One region of the Anaerostipes amylophilus genome, then DNA from elsewhere that is predicted to be linked to it. Evidence: predicted binding sites of a transcription regulator. Region 1 holds the regulator's gene; each other region holds the start of a gene.

Region 1 (7,741 bases):
TGAAAGAACAGTATATCAAAGAAATTTGTAATGTTATCTTTCAGTATTTTAAGGTCAGTGAGAATGCAGAGATCACGATTGAGGCGAATCCCGGAACGGTAGATTTAAAGAAACTTTGTACATACAGAGAAAGCGGGATCAACAGGATCAGTTTTGGATTACAGTCAACGATTCAGGAAGAACTTCAATATCTTGGAAGAATTCATACCTATGAACAGTTTTTACAATGTTACAATTGGGCGAGAGAAGCTGGATTTTGTAATATCAGTGTCGATCTTATGAGTGCAATTCCAAAGCAAACAATTCATTCCTATGAGAAAAACTTAAGAACGATCGCAGAACTTTCACCGGAACATATCTCAGCTTACAGTTTGATCATAGAAGAGGGAACCCCTTTTTATGAAGATGAGAATTTAGAAGATCTTCTGCCGTCGGAAGAAGATGAGGTGCGGATGTATCAGATGACAGCACAGATTCTCAAGGAATATGGATATGAACAGTATGAGATTTCAAATTATGCAAAAAAAGATTTTGAAAGTCGACATAATTTAGGTTACTGGTCACATATTCCATATCTTGGTGTTGGATTGAATGCATCGTCTTATATGGATGAGAGACGCTTTGAGAATCCATCGGATATGAAACAGTATCTAAAGATAACATCATTTGATGAGCTATACAGCCAGACTCGTCCGTTATCCGTTCATGAGCAGATGGAAGAGTTTATGTTTCTTGGGTTAAGGAAGACGAAAGGAATTTCAAAAAATAAATTCGAAGAGCGTTTCGGCTGTTCTGTGGATTCTGTTTATGAGAAACCTCTAAAAGAATCCATAGAACAAGGCTTTATCAAAGAACAAGGAGATCGAATCTTGCTGACACAAGAAGGGATTCTTGTCAGTAATCAAGTTTTATGTGAATTTTTGTTTGATGAAGAATCAAGTTAAAATTTTATAAATCCATTAATTTTTTTAAATTAATCCTCCCCCAGCCCTGATGGTGCCTGGGGGTTTTTAATTTGTCACAGTTTTTACGAAGCTTCATTTTTACATCTTTATTTGTATAAAAAGGATACTTTTCGAGTAATAGAGCAAGTGAACCAGAAACAACCGGGGTTGCCATGGAAGTACCACTTTTTAAAGTATAACGGTGATTTGGAGCACAGGAAAAAATATTAGTTCCAGGAGCAACAACGTCTGGTTTCATAACACATGAGGAGGTTGGACCACGACCAGAATATTGAACTTTAAATCCGCGTCTGCCGATCATTGGGGAGGTATCATCACTTGATCCAATGGTAATGATCTTTGGACTGTTTCCAGGAATGGAGATACTGTGAGATTTTGGTCCGTGATTTCCACCAGCAATACATACGATCAGGCCGTCATCCCATAATGTGTTAACATGTGTTAATAATTCTATGGAAGCAGGGCTTTCTTCTGAAGCAGAACTTCCAATTGAAATATTGACAATGCGGATGTTATAAGAGTTGTGATGTTTATGAATCCAGTCCAGTCCTTTTAAAAATGCACTTTGAACCCCATTTCCTGATGCATCTAATACTTTTAATGCTATAATATGAGATTTTGGAGCGATGCCAAGATAGTCAGAATCAAAGACCGCAGAAGAAGCAGCAATTCCTGTAATATGAGTTCCGTGTCCGTTATCATCATAACTAAAAGATCGATATTGTACGAAATCTATGAATTCAGCGATACGGCTGGAATATGGAGCAAAATCTTTATGAGGGAAAAGTCCGGTATCAAGATAAGCAATGCCAATGCCTTCTCCTAAAAAACCATGCTGGTGTGCAAGATCAGCATGAATCTGTTTTGAAACAGAAGCTATCATCATTAAAATCCTTTCTGTCTTTATTGTTAGAATACGCAGAACACGTACATATGGAAACAAAAAAGACCCGCAAAAACGAGTCTTTTGAGTGTATAGTTTAAAATATAAAAAATTAGTTAAAACCAATAAATTTGCGGGCTGCTTTATACATACCGATCGTGGCTTTTCTTCCAACATATCCAGGAAGATTGACAGCACAGCTTGTGATATTGTGACGAATCTTGCGATATAATTTTTTATCTTTTCCGTATAAGTATTTCCATAATTCTTTTCTCATCTTTAAATGCTCTTTTGTTCCAGATTTTACTGCGATCACGGAAGAAATACACATGATGATAGAAAGATAATGTTTCATATAGCGTTCTAATGGTTTGCTTACAAGATTAAACTGTGCCATATAATCGATCATGATGTAAGTAACTTTAAACTGTTGATCGATACGTTTGATCATGTTTGCTTCATTGACAGACTGGTCATCACGTCCGATAAAATAGCGGTAGAAGTTTACATCAAGATAATACATCGTTTTTACATATGGCAGTGGTTTAAATACATAAATGTTATCAACGTAAAATGTATGTTCTGGAAGCTCTAACTGGCATTCACGAAGCAGGGCTGTACGATAGATGACAGAATGCATTAGAATATACTGGCTGACAGGGAAACGTCCGACATCATCCCAGCAAAAGATCTTGTCTTTTGGAATTGCGTGACGATAGTGGATCACTGTTTTTTTCTTAGCACCCTGTTTTTCATACACATAATTGGAAAGCAGCATATCAAGAACTGTTCCTTGTTTGTAAAAAGTAGAGAGTGTATCAAGAATTTCGCCATAAGCATATTCATTTACCCAGTCATCGCTGTCGACAACTTTTAAATAAATTCCTTTTGCATTTTTGATTCCTGTATTAACGGCACCACCATGTCCTTTATTTTCCTGATGGATAGCACGGCAGATATCAGGATATTTTTTTTCATATTCATCGGCGATGGCAGCTGTATTGTCAGAAGAACCATCATTGACGATAAGAATTTCAACTTGGTCTCCTCCTGGTAATAATGTATCAATACAGTGTCTCATATATTCCTGAGAGTTGTAACAAGGTACAACAAAGGATATTAATTTCATAAAAACCTCCTGTTTAAAATACGATTAACATTCTTATTATATATGTTTTTTGATCAATTAGCAAAGAGTTTCCCACTCTTCATAAAGTTCTTCCAAAGAAGAAGTGATCTCTGCCTGTTTGTTGCTAAGTTCCATTAGTTTTGCAGGATCAGAAGCATTTTCAGGTAAAGACATGGCTTCGGAAAGTTCTTCTTGCTTTGTTTCAAGGTCGGTGATCATATCTTCGACTTTTTTCAGTCTGTTCTCACGTTTCCTTTGCTTTGCCTGTTCTTCTTTTTGTTGTTTCCAGTCAAGTTTTGCTTCCGTATCAACAGAAACAGCGGAAGTAGAAGCAGCATTTAGAGCAGCCTTTTCTTTCTCTTTCTGTGCGATATAATCTTGATAATTACCAGGATATGAAGTTAATCCGTGGTCAGAAATTTCCAGAATTCTTGTTGCTGTTTTGTTGATAAAATAACGATCATGTGAAACGTACAGAATCGTTCCAGTGTAAGCGTTCATTGCTGATTCAAGGATTTCTTTTGACTGAATATCCAAATGGTTCGTCGGCTCATCAAGAATCAGAAAGTTTGCATGAGAAAGCATTAATTTTGCAAGGGAAACTCGACCTTTTTCGCCACCACTTAAAGAGGAGATCGGACGGAATACATCTTCTCCATAAAATAAAAATGCTGCAAGTGTATTACGGATCTTTGTATTGTTCAGGTCAGGATAGGCATCAGAAATTTCATCAAAGATGGTTTTAGAATCATCTAAGTTATCCTGTGCCTGATCGTAGTAACCGATAGAAACACCTGCACCAAGAGTGATCGTTCCTCCGTTATTGCTGATCTTTTTGCAAATGATCTTTAATAAGGTGGTCTTACCAGTTCCGTTTGGACCGATTAGGGCAACGCGTTCTTCACGAAAGATATCTGCACTGAGACCTTCAAATAGAGGTTTGCTTCCAAATGATTTTGAAACATCTTTTAATGTAAGAACGTCATTTCCACTGACTACTTCTGGCTCAATGCTAAGACGCATGTCTGCATTATATTCAGTTGGTTTTTCTAAAACTTCAATTTTGTTTAAAGCTTTCTCGCGGCTTTCTGCTCGTTTGATCGATTTCTCACGATTAAACTGCTTTAATTTTTTGATAACTTCCTTTTGGTGTTTGATCTCTTGTTGCTGGTTTTTATACTCTTTTAGACGGATTGCTTTGATCTGGTCGCGTTTCTCAATAAATGTAGTATAATTTCCATCAAACAGCATGGAATGCCCTTGGTCGATCTCCATAACTTTATTGACAATTTTGTCAAGAAAATAACGATCATGAGATACAATGATCACGGCACCTTTATAATGAGATAAATAATTTTCAAGCCATCTGATAGAATCGACATCCAGATGGTTTGTCGGCTCATCAAGAAGCAGGATGTCTGGATTCTTAAGAAGAAGTTTACCAAGAGCAACACGAGTTCGCTGCCCTCCAGATAAGGTATTGATCTCTTTTGAAAAATCTTCTTCGGAAAATCCAAGCCCTTTAAGGATTCCTGTGATCTCACTTTTGTAAGCAAATCCATTTAACTGTTCAAATTTATGAGTTGCGTTTGTATACTGGTTCATTTTCTGCTCCAGTGCATCACCGGTCAGATGCTTCATTTCTTGTTCATATGTACGCATCTGTTCATCTAGTTCAATGACTTCCTTCTTAACGGAGAGAAGTTCATCAAAGATCGTATGATGAAATGTATGATCCTGATGTTGGGCAAGATAGCCGATGCTGGCATCCTTTTTTAAAGAAATTTCCCCATCATCACTGGAAATTTCTCCAATCAGTATTTTTAAAAGTGTCGATTTTCCGGCACCGTTATATCCGATGATTGCCAGCCGGTCGTTTTCATTTAAGTGAAATGAGATATTCTGCAAGACAGGTTTTTCAACAAAAGTTTTGCAGATATTCTGGCATGATAATATCATTAAGATACCCCTTTCCAATTTTTTATTGACATTATTTTTCAGAATACCATATTTTTTGAGAAAATGAAATAATTTCATGATAGAAAGATTGACAGTTATTAGACAATCTTATATAATTATAAACAGAATAAAGATTTTGGAGGAATAAAATGGCAAACTCAGGTAAGAATATTTCTTCAGCAGTTATCAAGCGCCTTCCAAGATATTTTCGTTATCTTGGTGCATTAAAGGCAAGGAATATTACAAGAATATCTTCAAAAGAATTAAGTGAACAGATGATGGTAACAGCATCTCAGATTCGTCAGGATCTTAATAACTTTGGCGGATTTGGACAGCAGGGATACGGGTATAATGTAGATAATTTATATACAGAGATTGGCAAGATTTTAGGATTGGATAAGAGAAATGACATGATCATTGTAGGAGCAGGTAACCTTGGACAGGCACTTGCTAATTACCAGTCTTTTAATGAAGATTATGGATATAAAGTTATGGCATTATTTGATGTCAATCCAAAACTGATCGGAATTTCTGTTCGTGGAGTGAAAGTTCTTGATACAGATGAACTTGAGAACTTTATTAAGACACACGGCATCAAGATCGCTGCACTGACGATACCGAAAGATCAGGCACCAGCGATCGCCAAGAAGATGGCAGAATGGGGAATCAAAGGATTCTGGAATTTTGCACCGATCGATCTTCATCTGCCGGATAATGTTACGGTAGAGAATGTCCATCTGGCAGAGAGTCTGATGACGTTAACATATAATGTTCACAATAGAGAAGAACAAGAACAGGAACAATAGGCACAGCAGGTGATAGATGAGATGATTGCTGGAATAGGAACAGATCTTGTAGAGATAGGAAGAATAGAAGAGATGCTTCATAGAGGAAGTCGTCTTACAAGAATTTTTACAACAACTGAATTAGCGTGTGCAAAAGACAATGCTGCGACTTTAGCTGGCAATTTTGCTGTAAAAGAAGCCGTTTCCAAAGTATTTGGAACCGGCTTTTTCGGTATGGAACCATATGAGATCGAAGTATTAAGAGATAAGTTTGGGGCACCATATGTGAAATTATATGGGGGTGCAAGACAGCTTGCGAAGGATAAGAAGATCATAAAGATCCATGTATCGATCACTAATACAAAGGAATTTGCACAGGCATTTGCGATAGGAGAATGCGTATGAAATATGTATTAAAGAATCAGGAAATGCAGACGGTTGATTATGAAACAATTCATGGAATAGGAATTCCAGGGCTTGTGCTGATGGAGAGAGCATCAAAAGCGGTTGCAGACTATGCAGTGCAGATGATCGATCATTCCAAGAGAATTCTGGTAATTTCAGGAATTGGTAATAATGGAGGGGATGCTCTTGCCTGTACAAGAATTTTGCTTGAACAGGACTATCTGGTAGATTATATGATTGTTGGAAATTTGGAAAAAGCTTCAGATGATCTGAAATTACAGCTTCAGATTCTTAAAAATCTTGGATATTTTCCATTAGAAAATGCAAATTTTCATGAATATGACCTTTTGATCGAAGGAATTTTTGGAGTTGGACTTTCCAGAGAAGTTGGCGGTATTTACAAAGAAATGATTGAGCGTATCAATGCATGTGGCAAATCTGTCATTGCAATCGATATTCCGTCTGGTATCAGTGGAGACAGCGGAAAAGTTCTTGGATGTGCTGTTCATGCAGCAATAACGGTCACATTTGGCAGTTATAAAAGAGGACATTTATTATATCCAGGACGTGAATACTGTGGGAATATAAAACTTGTATCCATTGGATTTCACAACCAGACGATTAAAAAATATGCAACGGGATACACATTGGAAGCAGATGATCATTTAATGCCAGAAAGGAAAGCATATTCCAACAAGGGAAGTTATGGAAAAGTTTTGATCATTGCTGGAAATAAAACGATGTCAGGAGCAGCATGTTTTGCAGCAGAAGCAGCATTGCGGATGGGAGCAGGTCTTGTAAAAGTGCTTTCAGATGTACAGAATCGTTCAGTTTTACAGACAAAACTTCCAGAAATTTTATTTGGAGAACGAAAAGATTTAAAAGAATCTCTAAATTGGTGTGATTGTATCTTATTTGGCCCAGGAATCGGAGTTAGTGAAGAGACAAAAGAAATGTTGGAAATGATTCTTGAGGAAGGAACAAAACCATTAGTTATTGATGCAGATGGATTAAATACGATCAGCAGATATGATATGGAAATTAATTATCCATATGGACTGATCTTGACTCCACATCTGATGGAAGCATCAAGACTGATGGCATGTGATATTATGCAAATGAAAGAAGATTTATGTCAGAATGCATATGAGCTTGCAAAAAAATATCATTGCATTGCAGTTTTAAAAGATGCAGCAACTATCGTTGCACAAGAAGGTGATTTGGTGTATATTAATCAAAGCGGAAATGATGGAATGGCAACTGGAGGAAGTGGAGATGTTCTTGCCGGAATGATCACAGGCCTTTTAGGAGGCGGATTAGCTGCTCATGAGGCAGCAGTTCATGGAGTTTATCTTCACGGCCTTGCAGGAGATCATGCAAGATGTGATCTGGGTGCTTACAGCATGATCGCATCAGATATTATCACTCACATAAAGGATGTTACAGGAGGAAGCTATGAATCAGTACTATAGAGTGCATGCAGTCATTGATCTGGATGCAATCTGTCATAATATACAGGAAGTAAAACGTGTCGTTGGAGAAGGTGTCAAGGTAATGCCAGTGATTAAGGCTGACGGATATGGACATGGAGCAGTGCCAATCGCAAAAGAATTAA
Region 2 (7,741 bases), on a different contig from region 1:
ATAATCTGCAAGAATCATAAAAAACTCCTTTGTAAATAGTCAAAATAAACAAAAATTAATACTTTTATTATACACGTTATAATAGAAACATAAAGAAAAAATAAGATCTATGTAAAAAGTTCTTTAAATATAGGAGTATGTTTGTTAAAATTATTTATGTCGTACAAACGATAATATTATATATGTGGGAGATCCAATAAGGGGGATCTGTTAAAAACACAGGAGGAATCATAAAAAATGAATACACTAACACATGTCGGTAACCTGTTTGCGTTTATCGGCGGACTTGGAATGTTTCTGTATGGCATGGATATCATGGCATCAGGACTTCAAAAAACAGCAGGAAATAAAATGAGAGACCTGCTAGGATATCTGACCAATAATCGTATTCTGGGTGTTCTGGTAGGAGCATTGGTAACAGCAATCATTCAGAGTTCATCTGCAACTACAGTTATGGTTGTTGGTTTTGTAAATGCTGGTATCATGAACCTTACACAGGCGGCAGGAGTTATCATGGGTGCAAATGTTGGTACAACGATCACAGCATGGCTTGTATCAGCCAATGAGTGGGCAGGAGCACTGAAGCCAGATTTCTTTGCACCATTTATTTTAGGTATTGGAGCATTTATCATTACATTTTCTAACAAACAGAAGTTGACACAGAAAGCAGAGATTGCAGTTGGATTTGGTATCTTATTTATTGGATTATCATCTATGTCTTCATCCATCTCAGTCTATCAGGATAGTCCTATTTTTTATAAAGCATTTCAGGTATTAGGAAGTAATCCGATTCTTGGAATTTTAGTTGGGGCGGTTGTAACAGCGATCATTCAGAGTTCTTCAGCATCTGTTGGTATTTTACAGACATTAGCAATGAGAGGAATTGTAAACTGGAGATCAGCAATCTTTATTACTTTAGGACAGAATATTGGTACTTGTATCACTGCAATCTTATCAAGTGCAGGAGCGAATAAAACAGCAAAAAGAGCAGCGGTAATCCATTTAAGCTTCAATGTATTAGGAGCAGCAATCTATGGAGTGATCATGACGATCTTCTTTGGAATATTTCCAGATCTTGCAATGCAGCATATATCAAGTACACAGATTTCTATTTTCCACTCAATCTTTAATGTATCTGTAACGATATTGTTATTCCCATTTGCAAATGCATTGGTTAAATTATCAGGTATTATTATCCATGAAGATGTTGTGGAGGATGAAGAGGAAGAAGAACCGGAAGAGAAAGCATTACGTCACTTAGATCCACGTATTCTTGAAACACCAGCATTTGCTGTAGAGAATGCTGTAAAAGAAGTTGTGCGTATGGGTGAAATTGTTTTAAAGAACTTAAATCGTGTCACAAAAGAAGCAATGCGAGGGGAAGAACCAAGGCAGAGTAAGATCGATAAAGTTCACAATGACGAACAGGTGATCAATCATTTAGAGCCAATGATCACAGAATATTTGGTTAAGATCAGTCATCTGGCAATCACGGAAAAAGAAATGAAAGTTGTTAATAATCTATTTGATTCGATCACGGACATTGAACGTTCCGGAGATCATGTGGAAAATATGGCTGGATATCTGCAGCATATCAAAGATATGAAAGAAAGTATTTCAGAAGATGCAGCATATGAGCTTAGAAATATGAATAATCTTGTAAAATCAGCATTTGAATCAGCAATCCGTGCGATTGAATTTGATGATACAAAAGAGGCAAAAGAAACTCTTTCTTATGCGGCAGATGTGTATTATACAAGAAAAACGATCAGGAAAAGACATATCCAACGTATGAAAGATGGAGAATGTTCACCAGATGTAGGAGTATATTTCCTTGATATCATTTCCAGTATGGAAAGAATTGCGGGATATGCATTTACGATCGCCAGATATATTTTAAGTCAGAATGACGAAGAAGAATAATGAAATTTCAGGAAAATTGGTATTTATTCATTGTGCTAAAGAAACAATATCAAAATTTGGTAAAATTGTACAAGGACGTTTTATTGTATACATGATAAAAATACTAAATTTCCCTTGAATTTTTTGTCGGTATTGTTTAAAATAAGAAAGAAGTTTGTCAATAGATTAACAGATTGACAAATCCATCAAATTAATTAATCAAGACTTAGGAGGAATTTGAGATGGCAGTTAAAGTAGCAATTAATGGATTTGGACGTATTGGACGTCTTGCATTCAGACAGATGTTCGGAGCAGAAGGATATGAAGTTGTAGCAATCAACGATTTAACATCTCCAAAGATGCTTGCACACTTATTAAAATATGATTCTTCACAGGGAACATATGCATTAGCTGACAAAGTAGAAGCTGGAGAAAACTCTATCACAGTTGATGGAAAAGAAATCACAATCTACGCTGAAGCTGATGCTAAGAACCTTCCATGGGGAGAACTTGGAGTAGACGTAGTACTTGAATGTACAGGATTCTACACATCTAAAGAAAAAGCATCTGCTCATATCGAAGCAGGAGCAAGAAAGGTTGTTATCTCTGCACCAGCAGGAAACGATCTTCCAACAATCGTTTACAATGTAAACCATGAAGAATTAAAAGCAGAGGATACAGTTATTTCTGCTGCATCTTGTACAACAAACTGCTTAGCACCTATGGCTAAAGCTCTTAATGATCTTGCAGCAATCAAATCTGGAATCATGTGCACAATCCATGCTTACACAGGAGATCAGATGACTCTTGACGGACCTCAGAGAAAAGGTGACTTAAGAAGATCTCGTGCAGCAGCAGTTAACATCGTACCTAACTCTACAGGTGCTGCTAAAGCAATCGGACTTGTTATTCCAGAATTAAACGGAAAATTAATCGGATCTGCTCAGCGTGTTCCAACTCCTACAGGATCTACAACAATCTTAACAGCAGTTGTTGAAGGAAATGTAACAGTTGATGAAGTAAACGCAGCTATGAAAGCAGCTCAGACAGAATCTTTCGGATATAACACAGACGAAATCGTATCTAGCGATATCGTAGGAATGAGATATGGTTCTTTATTCGATGCTACACAGACAATGGTTCTTCCATTAGAGAATGGAACAACAGAGGTTCAGGTTGTATCTTGGTATGACAATGAAAACTCTTACACAAGCCAGATGGTAAGAACAATCAAATACTTTGCTGAATTAGCTTAATTTGATATTTGAATGAGGATAGGCCTGTAATTAATTATACAGTGTGATAAGACTCAAACAAGGGTCCGGTCTTTGGGGACCGGGCCCTATTTTTAAATTAAAACTAAAAGCCCTAATTAAATAAGAGATGCCTTATGGCATACAATCTTAGGAGGAAAAACGAAACATGTTAAACAAAAAATCTGTAGATGACATTAATGTAGCTGGAAAGAGAGTCCTAGTACGTTGTGACTTTAACGTACCTTTAAAAGACGGACAGATTACAGATGAAAATCGTCTGGTTGCAGCACTTCCAACAATCAAGAAACTGATTGCTGATGGTGGAAAAGTAATCCTTTGCTCTCATTTAGGTAAACCTAAAGGAGAACCAAAACCGGAATTATCTTTAGCACCAGTAGCAGTACGTTTAAGCGAACTGTTAGGACAGGAAGTTAAATTTGCAGCAGATGACAATGTTGTCGGAGATAATGCAAAAGCAGCAGTAGCTGCTATGAAAGATGGAGAAGTAGTACTTCTTCAGAATACTCGTTACAGAGCAGAAGAAACTAAAAATGGTGAAGCATTCAGTAAAGAACTTGCAGATCTTTGTGATGTATTTGTAAACGATGCGTTTGGTACAGCTCATAGAGCACATTGCTCAAACGTTGGTGTAACAGAATATGTTGATACAGCCGTTGTAGGATATTTAATGCAGAAAGAGATCGATTTCTTAGGAAATGCGGTTAATAATCCAGAAAGACCTATGGTAGCCATCTTAGGTGGAGCGAAAGTTGCTGACAAATTAAAAGTAATTGATAACTTACTTGAAAAATGCGATACACTGATCATCGGTGGAGGAATGGCTTATACATTCTTAAAAGCACAGGGTTATGAAGTTGGTAATTCATTAGTAGACGATGAAAAGATCGACTACTGTAAAGAAATGATGGCAAAAGCAGAGAAATTAGGAAAGAATTTATATCTTCCAATCGATACAACAGTGGCAGATGGATTCCCTAATCCAATCGATGCTGAGATTGAAGTATCTGTAGTACCATTTGATGCAATTCCAGCAGATAAAGAAGGTCTTGATATCGGTACAGCTACATGCGAAAAATTCGCAGAAGCAGTAAAATCTGCTAAAACAGTTGTATGGAACGGACCAATGGGAGTATTTGAAAATCCTATCCTTGCAAAAGGAACAATTGCCGTTGCTCAGGCTTTAGCTGATACAGATGCAACAACAATTATCGGTGGAGGAGACTCTGCAGCAGCTGTTAACCAGTTAGGATTCGCAGACAAGATGACACACATCTCTACAGGTGGTGGAGCTTCTCTTGAATTCTTAGAAGGAAAAGACCTTCCAGGTGTAGTAGCAGCCGACGATAAATAATCGTTGTAGATATTAAATTTTTTAAATAATTTTTAAACAATATATCAAGAAAGAAGGATATAAGTCTTATGCGTAAAACAATCGTAGCAGGAAACTGGAAAATGAACAAAACTCCTAGCGAGGCAAAAGCATTAATCGAAGAATTAAAACCATTAGTAGCAAGTGAAACTTCTGATGTAGTATTCTGTGTACCAGCAATCGACATTCCAGCAGCAATCGAAGCTGCTAAAGGAAGCAATATTGCAATCGGTGCTGAGAATATGTACTTTGAAGAAAGTGGAGCTTACACAGGAGAAATCGCTCCTAATATGTTAACAGATCTTGGAGTAAAATATGTTATTCTTGGACATTCTGAAAGAAGAGAGTACTTTGCTGAAACAGATGAAACTGTTAACAAAAAAGTATTAAAAGCTTTTGAACATGGAATTACACCAATCGTTTGCTGTGGTGAAACTCTTGCTCAGAGAGAACAGGGAGTTACAATTGACTTCGTTCGCCAGCAGATCAAGATTGCATTCCAGGGAGTAAGTGCTGACCAGGCTAAGACTGCAGTTATCGCTTATGAGCCAATCTGGGCTATTGGAACTGGTAAAGTTGCAACAACAGAACAGGCTCAGGAAGTTTGCGCAGCAATCCGTGCATGTATCGCAGAAGTATATGATGAAGCTACAGCAGAAGCAATCCGCATTCAGTATGGTGGATCTGTATCTGCAGCTAGTGCACCAGAATTATTTGCACAGCCAGATATTGACGGTGGATTAGTTGGTGGAGCATCATTAAAACCAGACTTTGGTAAAATCGTAAACTATAAATAATTTTGATTAATTAAATGATGGGTCCCTCGGGTATTGAATATCCGAGGGATTTTTTCTTTTTAAAATACTAGAAGGAATTAGTAAATCAGTCTATAATAAAAGAAAAAGGAGGAATGTAATATGGAAAGATATAAAAGAATTTTTGTCATCGTTTTAGACTCCTTAGGAATCGGAGAGATGCCGGATGCAGCTAGATTTGGAGATTATGATGTAGATACTTTTGGTCATATTTGTGATACAGTAGGAACCTTAAACATTCCAAACTTAAAGAAACTAGGAATGCTGAATCTTCATCCAGTCAAAGAAATGGAAGAAGCGAAAAATCCAATGGCCTATTATGCTAGATTAAAAGAAAGCAGTAACGGAAAAGACACCATGACTGGCCATTGGGAGATGATGGGCCTAAAGATTGAGAAACCATTTCTTACCTTTACAGATACAGGATTTCCACCAGAATTGATTCGCGAATTAGAAGAAAAATGCGGAAAGAAAGTCATAGGAAATAAATGTGCCAGTGGGACGCAGATTCTGGATGAATTAGGTGAAGAAGAGATCAAAAATGGTTCCATGATTGTGTATACATCTGCAGATTCCGTGATGCAGATCTGTGGAAATGAAGAAACCTTTGATCTTGCCAATCTCTATCGATGCTGTGAGATTGCGAGAGAACTTACAATGAAAAATGAATGGAAAGTCGGAAGAATCATAGCAAGACCATATGTTGGAAAGAAGAAAGGTGAATTTGTAAGAACCAGCAACCGAAGAGATTATGCTTTAAAACCATTTTCAAGAACTGCGTTGAGTGCATTAAAAGATGAGGGATTTGATGTGATTTCTGTCGGAAAGATCAATGATATATTCTGCGGAGAAGGAATCACAAAAGCATATCATTCTGAGAGTTCTGTCCATGGAATGGAGCAGACCGTAGATGTATGTAAAGAAGATTTCCACGGATTATGCTTTACAAATCTGGTAGACTTTGACACTCTTTGGGGACATCGAAGAAACCCGGTTGGGTATGCAAAAGAGATTGAAAAATTTGATGTTGGTTTAGGAAATCTTTTAGAAGTTTTAAAAGAAGATGATTTACTGATCATCACTGCAGATCATGGAAATGATCCAACTTATATAGGAACAGATCATACAAGAGAATATACACCATTTATTGCATACTCAAAATCTTTAAAAAGCAGCGGAAAATTAGAAGATCAAGATACCTTTGCAGTGATTGGAGCAACAGTTACTGATAACTTTGGAATCAAGATGCCAGAAGGAACGATTGGAACATCATTATTGGATAAATTAAAATAATTACAAAAAAGTACCACAGGAGTATAAAATTTCTGTGGTACTTTTGTTATGATTTAAAGATATAAAAAATTCCTTTATCTTTTACGAAATTATAATGAGAAAATTATTCATTCAAAACTGAATCCATAAAGGAAACAATTCCAGCCTCTACCTCATCCTTCAGATCATCATAATTATGAATCTCATGACGATATCCAGAATAAACACGAGTTTTTACGTTATGTCCGGTATCAACAAGCCAGTTAGAAACTTCATAGATACCCTTTCCATATTCACCAACAGGATCCTGATCTCCGCCAATATTATAAATTGGAAGATCAGAAGGAACCTTACTTGCCCATTCCGTACCAGTGATTGCTTTCATCATTTGGACAAAATAAAGCAGAGACTGGTTGGTTGTTGGTTTTGTAAATGCATCAAATGGATCTTCAGCATGATCTTTCTGAACATAAGGATCAGAACAGATCCATTCATTTCCAATGGAAACATTACCACAACGCTCGCACATCCACCCCATCAGATCAGTTGTAAAGGAAGGATCAGACTCTTTTCCTTTTCCTTCAGCAACAGCAGCCAACAGAGCAGTTTCAGCTTCTGTAGCACCGCGGAAATGTCCGGTTGTACCACAGATTGTAATTCCTGCAAGCTCTTCCCCATATTTCGCAGCAAAATCTCGAGTAATAAAGGATCCCATGCTATGTCCGAATAGAAAATAAGGAAGATCAGGATACATTTCATTGACGATCTCTTTTAACTTATGCTCATCTTCCATCATCGTATGGAAACCAGCATCACCCCAGTCACCCCAGGTGTTGTTATACATGGCAGTTTTTCCATGGCCAACATGGTCATCTGCCGCAACGATATACCCAGCATCCATAAATTTCACGATCATATGGAAATAACGGCGAGAATGTTCTCCGAATCCATGGATTACCTGTACAATTCCTTTTGGTTTGCAGGCAGGTACATAAACCCATCCCTGCACTTCATCACGATCATTAAAGGAATGAAAACTAATTTCATGAAGCATACTAAGCACCTCCGAATCTGTAAAAACTAATATGTAATGAAAATGAACAAAC
Region 3 (7,741 bases), on a different contig from region 1:
GTGATATGGATTCACAGAGCTAAAGAAGAATTTGAAAGCGAAGAAGGAAAAGAAGCTTTTGAAATCTCTTGGAATTGAAGGAGAATATGCAGAAGGTGCGAAACGTAAAGATAATTGGGTGTATTATGTTGAATAAATTAGCCAGTACCATTTAACATACATACCCATAGTGGTTTCGATAACCAAAAAAGCCTGAAGATAATCAATTCTTCAGGCTTTTTTGCAACTTTATATTTATTTTTAAGGTAGGTAGGATAGCAAGTTAAAATTTAAACTGCTTTATTGTATTGTTGTATGTTTGTTAAGTATATCTTACAGATATTCGTGATCTGCAAGTACGTTTAAGATGTTATGTCCTTCCTGAACACCATCAATGATTCTTCTAGCACGAACACTATCACCAATGTTAACAATTTCAACGTTAGTATCAGCGAATGCTTCACGGATTTCATCAAGAACAGGAGCGTTCGCTCTCATTCCTAAGCATACGAATCCATAGTCAAATGGCAGATCTTTTTCTTCTCCATCAACTTTTACTGTAAATGCATCAGATTTCACTTCGCAAAGAGCAGTGTTAGTCATCTGGTTTACATGATGTTCTCTCATTAATGTGTTTGTTCCACATTTAGATACTGGATCTAAGTCTTTACCGATCTGAGGCATCATTTCTACGATGCTTACCTGCGCACCTTTAGGAGCGAAGTATTCAACAACGTCAAGACCTACAGCTCCACCACCAACTACAACGACTTTCTTACCTGTGCAGTCTTCTGGATAATCAGCTAAGTGGTTGATCATTCCTGTGATAGAAGCTACTTTAGATCCTTCTTTGTCGATGTGGTCATGTAATCCTTTGATTGGTGGAAGTAAAGGATTAGAACCTGTTGAGTTAACGATGATGTTTGGATGCAGTGCTTTAATTAATGGCAGAGTTGCTTCCTGTCCTTTGAAGATAAACAGGTTTGTTAATTTAGAAGCACGGTTTACAAGGTAGTCAGGGAAATCTCTTAAACGTTTCTTATCTGGAATCTTAGAGATTTCAACAGCTAATCCACCAAGGTGATCGTTCTTTTCAAATAAGAATGTAGTACATCCAACTTCAGCAGCTGTACAAGCAGCTTCAAGACCAGCAGTACCACCACCGATAACAACTACGTTACAAGGTTTATTTACTTTTTTCTTCTTATAGTCAAATCCAGAGTTTACAGTAGGGTTTACTGTACAACGGATAGGACGGTTAACTCCGATACGGTTTCCAGCACATCCAACGTTACAAGAGATACATTTTCTGATCTCATCTTCACGTCCTGTAGCGACTTTTTTCACCCAGTGAGGATCTGCGATCAGTCCACGACCCATACCGATGATATCAGCATCACCGCGGTCTAAGATATCGTCAGCGACACGAGGATCACGGATGTTACCCATAGTTACACAAGGTTTGTTGTATTTTTCTTTCACAGCTTTTGCCATGTAAGATCTCCAACCATCTTTTAAGTAGTTCGCATCGATCTGGAACTGAAGAGAACCATTTAATCCAGCGGATACGTCAAATGCATCAACTTCTTCCTGGAAGTAAGAAAGTAACTCTAAAGTATCTTCTAATGTGTTTCCACCTTCCATCAGTTCATCAGCACTGATACGAACGAAGATAGGGAACATAGGACCAACCTGTTTACGAACTTCTTCAACAACTAATTTTGTGAAGCGGGCACGGTTTTCTGGACAGCCACCGAATTCGTCTGTACGTTTATTCGTTGTAGGGGACATAAACTGGCTTAATAAGTAAGAATGTCCTGCATGAATCTCAACACAGTCAAATCCACAAGCCTGTGCACGAGCAGCAGCTTCTCCATATTTTTTTACAATTTCATAAATTTCTTCTACTTTAAGAGGGCGAGGGATTTCTCCACCTGCTTTTGATGGGATATCAGATGCAGATACTGGCTGCATGTTTGTTCTCTTAGACTGAGCAGAAGCACCAGCGTGGTTTAACTGAATACCAACGCAAGCTCCGTGAGCGTGTAATGTTTCACATAATTTGAAGAAACGTGGCATATAGTTGTCATGATCGATACGGATCTGAGTTGTTCCGTTAGATCCAAGTGGTGAATCAACACTTGCGTTTTCAACCATGATCAGACCAACTCCGCCTTTTGCTCTTTCTGTATAATAATCAATGTGTAAGAAACTCATTTCACCTGTCTGTTCACCATAGTTCGTTCCCATTGGTGTCATCATGATGCGGTTTCTCATTGTCATGTTCTTAATTGTTAATGGTGTGAAAATGTTTTTATAATTGCTTTTCATTAGAATTGAACCTCCAAAAAATTAAATCCAAAAATCAAAAAATTAAATTCCATATAATCTGAGGTTGTTAGAATCATAAAAATTTGGGTAAATGATTTATGATGGTTTTAGTATAACATACGGTTAATTATTTAACAAATAAATCTTTTTTGAAAAATCAATAGGGATTATCTATGGTTTTTTTTGTAAAGTCAATAAACTTACGAACGGCAGGGATCATTGGCATATTTTTAAGATAAGCCATATAAACAGTGTGGTATGGCTTCACATTACTAAGATGTAGGATTTCTACATCATATGCTTGTAAAGATTCTACATGGGCAACAAAACCGATTCCAAAATCTTCTGCAACAAGAGAAGCGATCGCATTTTCATCGGATGATTCAAAAGCAATGGAAGGTTTGATATGGTTTTGTTTATAAATGGAATTAGTAAAACGTCCAAGACCAGAGGTTCTATCATAACCAATAACTGGATAATCAAGCAAATCTTCCAAAACGAGATCTTTCTTATATTTTAATGGATGTTCCGGTGGGGTGATGATGACCATTTCTTGGTTAACAACAGGCACAAACTCAACTTCTGGTTCATTAGGAACGAGAGAACCAAAGACAACATCATATTTTTCATTTTTGAGATCGGCGATCAGATTTCTTGTGATCTCCTGGCTTAGAGAAAATGTGATCTCATGATTTTCCTGTTGATTTAGAAAACTACGCACTAATCTTGGAATATAACTTTTGGCAAGTGGAAATACATAGCCGATATCAATATGTCCGCTAGAGTTGCTGGCTAAGGACTTCATTTTATTCTCTGCAACTTTGATTTCTTCTATAATACGGTTCACATGTTCCAAAAAGATGGAACCGTATTTGGTCAGTTCGATATTACGACCATTTTTCTGAAATAAAGAAACACCAAGTTCGTCTTCAAGATTGGCAATGGAACGGCTTAAACTGGGTTGAGAGATATTTAATTCTTTTGCAGCCTGATGATAATGTTGTAATTGTGCAACTTTTTGAAAATAATACAACTGATTTAAATTCATACATACCTTCCTTATTATATTAATTGATGGTTAAGATCATTATAACATAATTGATAGCTTAAAGCTATCAAAAAACGCCAAAAGATATATTGGAAGTATCAATCATTATGGAATATAATATAGCCATAAGGTTGTTAAAAAATTAACTTTTGGGTGAATGAAACTATTAACAAGCATATTATTAAGGAGTAAAAATTATGGCAGAGAGAATCACAGGACATACTGAATTAATCGGATTAATGGCTTATCCAATCAGACATTCAAGCTCACCTGCAATGCACAACGAAGCATTTGCAACATTAGGACTTGACTATGCATACTTAGCATTTGAAGTTGACAACAGCACATTAGAGGATGCAGTAAAAGGTCTTCGTGCATTAAAGATGGTTGGATCAAACGTATCTATGCCTAACAAAACAGTTGTAGGACAGTATTTAGATGAGTTATCTCCAGCTGCAAAAATGGCAGGAGCTGTTAACACGATCGTAAATGATAACGGAAAACTGATCGGACATATCACAGATGGTATCGGATACATGCAGTCATTAAAAGACAACGATATCGACGTGATCGGTAAAAAAATGACAATCGCTGGTGCTGGTGGAGCTGCTACAGCAATCGAAATCCAGGCTGCATTAGATGGTGTCAAAGAAATGTCAATCTTCAATATCAAAGATAAATTCTGGGCGAACGCTGAAGAAACAGTGAAAAAGATTCGTGAAAACACAGACTGTGTTGTAAATCTTTATGATCTTGATGACAAAGAAAAATTAAGAGAAGAGATCGCAGACAGCTACTTATTCGCACAGGCAACCGGTGTAGGAATGAAACCATTAGAAGGACAGTCTGTTGTTCCTGATGAAACATTCTTCCGCCCTGACCTGATCGTAACAGATACAGTTTACGCTCCAAGAGAGACAGAAACATTAAGACTTGCTAAGAAAGCTGGATGTAAGACAATGAACGGTCTTGGAATGATGTTATTCCAGGGAGATGCTGCTTTCCACTTATGGACAGGAAAACATATGCTAATCGATCATATGAAAGAAGTATTGTTTGTTAATTTAAGATATGATGTTTTATTAAAAAATACTGAAAATCAGTAAAGAATATAATCTGTGCATAGATTTTTAAGAATTTATGTACAGATTCTTTGCATTTCTATAGTTTCGTCTTGCCAATATCAAAAACGTATTATAAAATAAATAAGATAATATTAAAAAAGATATATAAAAAAGGAAGATAAATTATGTTTCAGAAATTCTATCCATCCGAAGATATCAGAAGTACCTATGATATTGATTTCGAACGATATTACCAAGAAGGATACCGAGGAGTGATCTTCGATGTCGACAATACGTTAGTACCACACAATGCACCTGCGGATGAACGTGCAAAGAAATTGTTTAAAAGACTGGATGCGATCGGTATGCAGTACTGCTTTACAAGCAATAACAAAGAACCAAGAGTCAAAGCTTTCTGCGAAGCGGTTGGTGGAAAGCATTATGTATACAAAGCCAATAAGCCATCTGTGAAAGGCTATGAGACAGCAATGAAACTAATGGGAACGAATAAGAAGAATACATTCTTTGTAGGAGATCAGTTGTTTACCGATGTTTATGGAGCAAACAGAACAGGATTACATAGCATCTTAGTCACACCAATGAATCCAAAAGAAGAGATTCAGATCGTGTTAAAACGTTATCTGGAGAAGATTGTACTGTGGCAGTACCGTAAGAAAAAACATTAATTATATTTCATTTCAAAATAAAAAACACGAGTCAGATAAAATAAATACTGACTCGTGTTTTAATTTTAATTCTTATATTTTTTTATTTCTATCTGGATCTTAGATGAAATCCTGACGTTCTAATGCAACTAAGATGTCACGACCTTCTTTTACACCTTCAATGATACGACGTGTCTGAGCACTGTCACCGATGTTAAGAACTTCAACACCTTCATAGATGAAGTGGTTGTATAATTCCTGAAGAGAAGGAGTTGCAGACTGCATTCCAAGACATACAAATCCATAATCAAAGTCTAATTCAAGATCTCTATAGTCATGTTTTACAATAAAGCTATGTTCTTTTACTTCTAATAAAGAAGCGTTTGGATACTGAGTTACTTTATTTTTATTCATGAATTCAATAGAACCAGTCTTTGTGATAAAGTCAAGGTTTTCACCAAAGTGAGCTTTCTGCTCAACGATTGTTACATCAGCTTTTCTAGGAACAAAGAATTCAACAACGTCAAGTCCTACGTTACCACCACCGATAACAACAACTTTCTTTCCTGTTAAATCTTCAGGATAAGAATCTACATGATCTACAAGATCAAAAATTGTAGATACGTTTCCAGCTTCTAAGTTTTCCTTTAATCCAGGAATATTTGGAAGAAGTGGAACAGATCCTGTAGCATTTACAACGATATCTGGTTTGAAACCTTCAATGAATTCAATAGAAGCTTCTGTATTCTTGCAGATAAACAGATTTTTAAGTTTCATTGCACGACGTTCTAAATACTGTGGGAAATATCCAAGACGCTGTTTGTTTGGCATCTTTCCTACACGGCGGGCAAGTCCTCCAAGTTCTCCGGATTTCTCGATAAGAACTGTAGAACAGCCAACTTCAGCAGCTGTACATGCAGCTTCAAGACCAGCAGTACCACCACCAACAACGACAACGTTGCAAGGTTTCTTTAATTTCTTATTTTTGTATAAGGAACCTGAAACAAGTGCAGGGTTAATGCTGCATCGAATAGGTTCATCACCTAAAGTTGCTGTACATCCATTATTACAAGAAATACAACGATTGATATCATCTGTGTTACCAAACTGAACTTTGTTTACCCATTCAGGATCAGCAATCAGTCCACGTCCGATAGCGATCAGATCGGCTTCCTCATCTTCAAGAATACGATTTGCAACTTCTGGTTCACGGATATTACCGCTTGTCTGGCAAGGTTTACCAGTTTTTTCTTTAATGGCTTTTGACATATAAGATTTCCATCCATCTGGAAGGTAATCTGCGTCATACTGGTACTGAATAGAACATGTAAGTCCAGCAGAAACATCAAATACGTCAACATAATCTTTGAAATATTCAACAATCTCTAATGTATCATCTAATGTGTTACCACCTTCAGCAAGTTCATCAGCACTGATTCCTAAGAAGATAGGAATATTTTCACCAATTGTCTCACGAACAGCTTTTAATACTAATGTAGTGAAACGTGCACGATTCTCTTTAGAACCGCCGAATTCATCAGTACGATCATTTGTTGTTGGAGATAAGAACTGGTTTAATAAATAACCATGTCCGGCCTGAATCTCAATAGCATCAAATCCTGCTGTAACTGCACGTTTTGCTGCTTCGGCAAATTTGTTAACGATTGTATAAATCTCATCGGTTGTTAATGCTCTTGGAATATCTCCACCAACTCTTGATGGGATATCAGATGCAGATACTGGCTGGATGTTTGTCATCTTACCATTCGCTGCAGATCCAGCATGGTTTAACAAAATGCTGACTTTAGACCCACAGTCATGAATGCTTTCGCATAATCTGTAAAGACCAGGAATGTAATTGTCATGGTCAATACGAAGCTGATAAGCACCGCTTGCACCCTGTGGTGAATAAACGCTTGCTGCTTCAATAGTGATCAGACCAGTTCCGCCTTTTGCACGCTGTTTATAATAATCAATGATTCTCTCATTTACTTCTCCGGTATGCTCAGCAAAATTTGTTCCAATGGGAGTCATGACAATACGATTTCTTAATGTCATAGATTTTACTGTGTACGGTTCAAATAATTTACGGAAATTCTTTGCTGCCATAATTATGATCCTCCAATATGTTTAATAGTTTTCTAAGAATAATTATAGCAAAGTGAATATATAAATGCAATGAAGAATGTGGTATACTATTTATAAATAAATTTTATGGATTGGGAGATCATAGATTATGAATTTGAATCATTTATACTATTTTCGGGCATTAGCAAAGGAAGAACACTATACGAGAACTGCTGATATGCTGTCAATTACACAGCCAAGTTTAAGTCATGCAATTTCATGTCTTGAGGGTGAATTAGGGGTAAAATTATTCGAAAAACAGGGAAGAAATGCAAAATTAACAAAATATGGAGCTTTATTTTTAAGATATGTAGAACAATCTCTTGATATGCTAGATGAAGGAAAAAGAGTTTTAACAGAAACTTCAGGAATCAGCGGCGGATTTATCGATATGGGGTATATTTTTACACTGGGAAGTCATTTTATTCCAAATTTGATCAAAAGCTATCTTGAAGAAAAAGGAGAAAATCATATCAGATTTTCTTTTGGACAGGGAACAACGAAAAAAATCGTAGAAGAATTAAAGG

What was found. The regulator Rex, encoded in region 1, represses fermentation and respiration genes when NADH is low (regulators of the CRP and FNR family bind a similar motif). The targets are predictions, from matches to a motif close to ATTGTTAANTANTTAACAAT.
Region 2: gap (type I glyceraldehyde-3-phosphate dehydrogenase) is a predicted target of Rex. The motif match lies at 2,077-2,096, and genes of this name have one in related genera.
Region 3: OCV53_RS10375 (shikimate dehydrogenase) is a predicted target of Rex. The motif match lies at 3,489-3,508, and genes of this name have one in related genera.

The regions. Positions count from the first base shown of each region.
Region 1 covers NZ_JAOQJG010000003.1:173,827-181,567, forward strand. The annotation lists gene hemW (radical SAM family heme chaperone HemW) at 1-944, shown strand, start outside; gene OCV53_RS05290 (S8 family peptidase) at 949-1,851, opposite strand; gene OCV53_RS05295 (glycosyltransferase) at 1,961-2,977, opposite strand; gene abc-f (ribosomal protection-like ABC-F family protein) at 3,035-4,936, opposite strand; gene OCV53_RS05305 (redox-sensing transcriptional repressor Rex) at 5,086-5,742, shown strand; gene acpS (holo-ACP synthase) at 5,764-6,126, shown strand; gene OCV53_RS05315 (bifunctional ADP-dependent NAD(P)H-hydrate dehydratase/NAD(P)H-hydrate epimerase) at 6,123-7,598, shown strand; gene alr (alanine racemase) at 7,582-7,741, shown strand, end outside.
Region 2 covers NZ_JAOQJG010000006.1:2,843-10,583, forward strand. The annotation lists gene OCV53_RS09295 (histidinol-phosphatase HisJ family protein) at 1-18, opposite strand, end outside; gene OCV53_RS09300 (Na/Pi cotransporter family protein) at 238-1,923, shown strand; gene gap (type I glyceraldehyde-3-phosphate dehydrogenase) at 2,145-3,158, shown strand; gene OCV53_RS09310 (phosphoglycerate kinase) at 3,325-4,530, shown strand; gene tpiA (triose-phosphate isomerase) at 4,599-5,345, shown strand; gene OCV53_RS09320 (phosphopentomutase) at 5,466-6,656, shown strand; gene OCV53_RS09325 (alpha/beta fold hydrolase) at 6,760-7,689, opposite strand.
Region 3 covers NZ_JAOQJG010000007.1:24,932-32,672, reverse strand. The annotation lists partial or broken gene OCV53_RS10390 (diguanylate cyclase) at 1-136, shown strand, start outside; gene OCV53_RS10385 (oxidoreductase) at 313-2,310, opposite strand; gene OCV53_RS10380 (LysR family transcriptional regulator) at 2,468-3,358, opposite strand; gene OCV53_RS10375 (shikimate dehydrogenase) at 3,556-4,464, shown strand; gene OCV53_RS10370 (YqeG family HAD IIIA-type phosphatase) at 4,608-5,108, shown strand; gene OCV53_RS10365 (oxidoreductase) at 5,208-7,196, opposite strand; gene OCV53_RS10360 (LysR family transcriptional regulator) at 7,324-7,741, shown strand, end outside.